2 linked regions of the Cycloclasticus pugetii PS-1 genome follow. The protein of the gene in region 2 interacts with the protein of the main gene of each other region in a pairwise test. Links are inferred from orthologs where the notes say so. Each region holds a gene or a part of one and is shown on either strand. Other genes may lie near its edges.

Evidence for each region.
Region 1: the proteins of odhB (region 2) and lpdA interact in binary tests that used the Escherichia coli proteins (3 or more experiments, as listed by UniProt). The link is inferred for Cycloclasticus pugetii PS-1 from one-to-one orthologs.

The regions. Positions count from the first base shown.
Region 1 is NZ_ARVU01000001.1:2,015,164-2,018,467, reverse strand. What follows is about bases 119-3,091. They hold lpdA (dihydrolipoyl dehydrogenase), read left to right. Parts: upstream 119-720; coding sequence 721-2,463; downstream 2,464-3,091. Other genes in these bases: CYCPU_RS0109865 (alpha/beta fold hydrolase), read left to right, coding at 2,477-3,091; aceF (dihydrolipoyllysine-residue acetyltransferase), read left to right, coding at 119-711. Outside these bases: more of aceF, read left to right, coding at 1-118; more of CYCPU_RS0109865, read left to right, coding at 3,092-3,253; CYCPU_RS0109860 (OmpA family protein), read left to right, coding at 3,298-3,304. UniProt on the Escherichia coli protein: Lipoamide dehydrogenase is a component of the glycine cleavage system as well as of the alpha-ketoacid dehydrogenase complexes.
Region 2 is NZ_ARVU01000001.1:1,487,782-1,490,982, forward strand. What follows is about bases 85-2,954. They hold odhB (2-oxoglutarate dehydrogenase complex dihydrolipoyllysine-residue succinyltransferase), read left to right. Parts: upstream 85-826; coding sequence 827-2,083; downstream 2,084-2,954. Other genes in these bases: CYCPU_RS0107260 (2-oxoglutarate dehydrogenase E1 component), read left to right, coding at 85-797; lpdA (dihydrolipoyl dehydrogenase), read left to right, coding at 2,097-2,954. Also shown: more of CYCPU_RS0107260, read left to right, coding at 1-84; more of lpdA, read left to right, coding at 2,955-3,201. UniProt on the Escherichia coli protein: E2 component of the 2-oxoglutarate dehydrogenase (OGDH) complex which catalyzes the second step in the conversion of 2-oxoglutarate to succinyl-CoA and CO(2).

The sequences.
Region 1 (3,304 bases), 530 kb from region 2 along the record:
GATTTTACAAAATTTGGTGAAATAGAGGAAAAACCGCTCAGTAAGATTAAGCGCTTAACAGGCACGAATTTAACGCGTGCTTGGCTGAATGTGCCGATGGTGACACATCATGAGCTAGCAGACATTACTGATATGGAAGCGTTCCGTAAATCATTAAAAGCAGATGCTGAAAAACGGGGTGTGAAGGTCACGTTTTTAGCATTTATGATGAAGGCTTTAGTGGCTGCATTAAAAGAGTTTCCACAGTTTAATGCCTCGTTATCGCCAGATGGTAATAGCTTGATTTATAAAAAATATTACAACATTGGTATAGCTGTTGCGACACCAAATGGGCTTGTTGTACCTGTCTTTAAAGATGTTGATAAGGTCAGTATTTTTGAGTTGGCTGAACAAATGGGCGTGATCAGTAAAAAAGCAAGGGATGGTAAGCTTTCTCCAAAGGAAATGCAGGGCGCATGTATGACGATCTCAAGCCTAGGTGGAATTGGCGGTACTGCTTTTTCACCAATTGTTAACGCCCCCGAAGTGGCGATCTTAGGTGCGACACGTGCAGAGATGCAGCCAGTCTGGAATGGTAGTGAATTTATCCCCCGCTTAATGCTTCCATTAGATCTCACTTATGATCATCGCGTGATAGATGGTGCGGATGCTGCCTCCTTTATGGTAGCGCTTTCACGTTATCTCAATGACATCCGTCGTGTGTTGTTGTAGGAGGATATGATGGCTAATCTAATAGATATAAAAGTTCCAGACATTGGCGAGTTTGATGACGGCGTAGAGGTAATTGATATTCAGGTCGCTGTGGGTGATAGCGTTGCGGTCGAAGACAGTCTTTTGACCTTGGAAAGCGACAAGGCGTCGATGGATATTCCAAGTACCTCAGCCGGTGTTGTGAAAGAAATAATGGTTGCATTAGGCGATAAAGTGGTTGAAGGTGATTTATTGATAAAGCTTGAAGCATCTGAGGCTATGGCGACGCAGGACTCGTCAGCTGCTGACGATATTCCAGTGGCAGAACCTGTTTCCACGCCGCCTGTAAGCGCAAATGAAAGTGCTGATCTGCATGTGGATGTACTGGTTATGGGCGCAGGTCCTGGTGGTTACACGGCGGCCTTTCGCGCAGCTGACCTCGGCAAAAAAGTGGCGCTTATAGAACGCCATGCCTCGTTAGGGGGCGTTTGCTTGAATGTTGGATGTATTCCATCAAAAGCATTATTGCACCAAGCGCAGGTTATTCATGAGGCGGCAGAAATGTCAGCACATGGCGTTACTTTTGAACCTCCGACGTTGGATATCGATGCTATTCGTGGCAATAAAGAGAACATTATTCAGCGCTTAACAGGTGGCTTAGCAGGCTTAGCAAAACAACGGAATGTTACGGTTGTGACAGGGTATGCGAATTTTGCATCCAGCCATTCTGTTGTGGTTGAAAATGAAGGCAGTAGCCAAACGATATCCTTCGATAATGCAATTATTGCAGCCGGTTCGCAGCCGGTTAAAATCCCTGGTTTCCCGTACGACGATGATCGTCTGATGGACTCAACAGGTGCGCTCGCTCTGGCCGATGTTCCTGAAAAAATGTTGGTGATCGGTGGCGGTATTATTGGTTTAGAAATGGCGACGGTCTATCATGCTTTAGGTTCAAAAATTAGTGTGATTGAATTAATGGATCAATTGGTAGCCGGTTGTGATAAAGACCTTGTTAAGCCCCTACATAAAAGATTATCGAAACAGCTTGAAAATATTTACTTGAAAGCAAAAGTAACGGCTATTGAGTCAACAGATGATGGCTTGAAAGTAAGCTTTGAAGGCGAAGGTGTGCCCGACTCAGCGGTATATGACCGAGTGTTGATGTCTGTAGGTCGTCGTCCTAACGGCAGTTTAATTTCGGCAGATAAAGCCGGTGTGAATGTAGATGAGCGCGGCTTTATTTCGGTCGATAAGCAAATGAGAACCAACGTACCACATATTTTTGCGATTGGTGATGTCGTTGGTAACCCTATGTTAGCGCATAAGGCAGTTCATGAAGCAAAAGTAGCCGCTGAAGTGATAGCGGGTGAAAAAGCAGCCTTTGACCCTATGACGATTCCATCGGTAGCATATACCGACCCTGAAATTTCATGGATGGGATTGACCGAAACAAAAGCAAAAGCGGATGGTATTAAGTACGAAAAATCTGTTTTCCCATGGGCAGCGAGTGGTCGCGCCTTGAGCATTGGCCGCGATGAAGGGATGACCAAAATCCTTTGGGATCCTGAAACAAAACGTATTTTAGGTGCAGGTATTGTTGGCACCAACGCAGGTGAATTAATTGCCGAAGCGGTTTTAGCATTGGAAATGGGTGCAGATGTTGACGATATGGGGTTAACCATTCATCCACACCCGACCTTATCTGAGACCTTGTGTTTTGCAGCAGAAATGCAGGCGGGTTCAATTACCGACTTATACGTTAAAAAGAAATAAGTCGGGTCAGGCGATGAGCGTATCACTGAATTTTGTACGACACGGTGAAGCGGGTAGGCCGATAATTATTTTACATGGGCTATTTGGTAGCGCGCGTAATTGGCAGGGAATTGCAAAGCAATTGGCAGAACACGACACGGTATACAGCTTAGATTTACGTAATCATGGTTCATCTCCACATGCTGATGAGATGGGGTATGAATCAATGGCGACTGATGTGCTAGCGTTTATGACGCTTGAAGACATTAAAGAAGCGGTGGTACTAGGCCATAGCATGGGTGGGAAAGTTGCGATGCAACTGGCCCTCTCAGAGCCAGAAAAGGTGAGTCAATTAATTGTTGTGGACATGGCACCTGTGACGTATTCGCATAATTTCGATGATGTGTTGTTGGGCCTATATCATGTACCACTTGACAGCGTCGGCTCAAGAAAAGAAGCTGATCAGTACTTAGCTGAAAAACTAAGTACGCCCAGTTTAAGACAGTTTTTACTACAAAACTTGGTGGCGAATACATCAAGGGGTTATCAGTGGAGAGTTAACCTTGCGAGCATTGAAAAAAGCATGCCTGATATTATGGGGTTTCCAGCAAATAGCCTTAAGAAGCAGTATGCGAATCGTGCGTTGTTTATTAATGGTGGTCAATCAACCTATATGACGTCACGCTACCGAGAACCGACGAAAGAAATGTTTCCAGCCGCCGAATTTCAAACCATAGCTAAGTCTGGCCATTGGCCGCATATTGAATCACCTGTGGAATTTATGACGTTGCTTAATAGTTTTTTAAGTTAGAAGAAAAATATAAAGTTCTATTTTTATCTGCCGATATAGGCGGTATGAAGA
Region 2 (3,201 bases):
TCGAGTATGGCTACTCCACAACAGAACCCGATGATCTAGTTATATGGGAAGCACAATTTGGTGATTTCGCCAATGGTGCACAAGTGCTGATGGATCAATTTATAAGCTCAGGTGAAACAAAATGGGGGCGCATCTGTGGTCTTGTTATGTTATTACCTCATGGTTACGAGGGCCAGGGCCCTGAACATTCATCAGCCCGCTTAGAGCGTTACCTACAATTATGCGCCGAACATAATATGCAAGTTTGTGTTCCATCGACACCAGCACAGATCTTTCATTTATTACGCCGCCAAACATTGAGTTACTTCCGTAAACCACTGATTATAATGAGCCCTAAGAGCTTACTGCGACACAAACTAGCAACATCTACCTTAGAAGAGCTCACTGAAGGCAAGTTTCACCCACTGATTCAAGAAGTGGATGATATTGATCCTAATAAAGTCACAAGACTGATCGTCTGCTCTGGAAAAGTCTATTATGATTTACTCGAACAGCGCAGAAGCGATGGCCTTGAAAACGTTGCTATTTTCAGAGCCGAACAGCTTTACCCATTCCCTATCGATGAGCTACATGAGTCTTTTGAGCAATACCCTCAATTAAAACAACTCGTTTGGTGTCAAGAAGAGCCCAAAAATCAAGGTGCCTGGTACCAAATTAGACATCGGTTTTTTGATTTACTCAGCGAGAAGCTAGAACTTAAATATGCAGGTCGGCCTATGTCAGCATCACCAGCCGTTGGTCAATTTAGCCTACATGTTGAACAGCAACAAAAATTAATCCATACAGCACTTTATTAAAAAATAGACTTTAAAAAAAAGGAACAAACATGAGCATTGAAGTCGTAGTACCTAGCCTTCCAGAATCCGTTGCCGATGCCACTTTAGTAACTTGGCATAAACAAGCCGGTGACACCGTTTTAAAAGATGAAAATCTAGTTGACCTCGAAACAGATAAAGTAGTTTTAGAAGTCCCTGCACTGTCAGATGGCGTGTTAGCAGAAATCATTGAGCCAGAAGGTTCTACTGTATTAAGCGGCCAATTGCTGGCTCGCATAGAAGCTGGTAGCGCCAAACCAGAAACCCCAAGCCCAAAAGCAACACCGGCAAAATCAGAACCAGCAACAACGACTTTACCTGCTGAAAAAAATTCAGGTTCAACTGAAGCACTTAGTCCTGCTGTTAGAAAACTCGTTGCTGAGCATGGATTAGACCCCCAACAAATTGCAGCCTCAGGTAAAGGCGGCAGAATCACCAAAACCGATGTGCTAAACCATATCAAGCAACAGTCTAGTAATGGCGTCACAACAGCTTCAGCAACCATGAGCAATTCGGCACCGAGCAAAGCGGCTAAGGCAACACCAATGCCAACCTTACCAACAAGTGAGCGTGCAGAACAACGCGTGCCGATGACACGCCTTCGAGCAAAAATTGCAGAGCGCTTAATTCAAGCTCAGCAAAACACGGCTATGTTAACAACGTTTAACGAAGTAAACATGCAGCCTATTATGGACATTCGCAGTAAATATAAAGATCAATTCTCGAAAGTTCATGATACAAAATTAGGCTTTATGTCATTTTTTGTTAAAGCAGCCGTTGAGTCACTTAAGCTTTTCCCATCAGTCAACGCCTCTGTTGATGAACAAGATATTATTTACCATGGTTATTATGATATCGGCATTGCCGTTTCATCACCTCGCGGCTTAGTAGTGCCGGTACTGAGAGATGCAGACCTGAAAAATTTTGCCGCCATTGAAAGCGGTATTGCTGAATTTGGTATCAAAGCCCGTGATGGAAAATTAGGCATCGATGATCTAACCGGCGGTACATTTACAATCACTAATGGTGGTGTATTTGGATCAATGATGTCGACTCCTATTTTGAACCCACCACAAAGTGCTATTTTGGGTATGCATGCCATTAACCAACGAGTGATGGTAGAAAACGGTGAAATGGTTATACGTCCTATGATGTATCTAGCCTTATCTTATGATCATCGAATTATAGATGGTAAAGAAGCAGTGTCCTTTTTAGTCACTATAAAAGACTTCTTAGAAGACCCCGCAAGATTACTGTTAAACGTTTAATAGGGAGCATCCCATGAGTTTAGATAATAAATTTGACGTTGTTGTCATCGGCGGTGGACCGGGTGGTTATGTCGCCGCAATTCGTTGCGCTCAACTTGGCCTAAAAACAGCCTGCGTTGATGAGTTTACTGATAAAAACAATAAAGCATCCCTTGGTGGCACCTGCCTAAATGTCGGTTGCATACCGTCTAAAGCTCTACTTGAGTCCTCACATCATTATGAACAGTTAAACCACGGCTTAGATGAGCATGGTATCAAAGTAACTGGGCTGAAGATTGACGTGCCCACAATGATCAAAAACAAAGACGATATCGTAAGTCGTCTTACCGGTGGCATCAGTGGTCTCTTTAAGGCTAATAAAGTCACCAGCTTTCATGGTCGCGGAAAATTACTGGCTGGGAAGCAAGTCGAAATCACTAGCAACACTGATGATGTTTCTGTTATTTCAGCAGACAGCATTATCTTAGCAACCGGCTCACGCCCTATCGATATCCCCTCTGCCCCTGTCGACAACATAAATATTGTCGACTCCACTGGCGCACTGAATTTTGATAAAACACCTAAAAAATTAGGCGTAATTGGGGCCGGTGTCATTGGCCTGGAATTAGGCAGCGTATGGAACCGCTTAGGGTCGGATGTTGTGTTACTTGAAGCCCAAGATGAGTTTTTACCGGCAGTAGATACAAAAATAGCAGCAGAAGCCAAACGGCAATTTAAGAAACAAGGACTTGATATCAAAATGGGTGCTCGCGTTACCAAGGCGACCACAAAAGCTAAAAAAGTAACTGTCAATTATGAAGATGCTTCAGGCGAACATACCATAGAACTGGACAAATTGATCGTATCGGTTGGTCGCAGGCCCAACACAGATAATTTATTTGCTCCAGAGTCTCCAATTGAACTTGATGAACGCGGTTTTATTGAAGTTGATGAGATCTGGCAAACAAGTCAACCTTGTGTTTATGCGATTGGTGATTTGATTCGTGGGCCGATGCTTGCTCATAAAGCTTCTGAAGAAGGCGTTGCCGTCGCTGAAGTCATTTACGGTGAAGAACCTGAAATAAACTACGATGTTATTCCAAATGTTATCTACACTGGTCCTGAAATTGCGTGGGTTG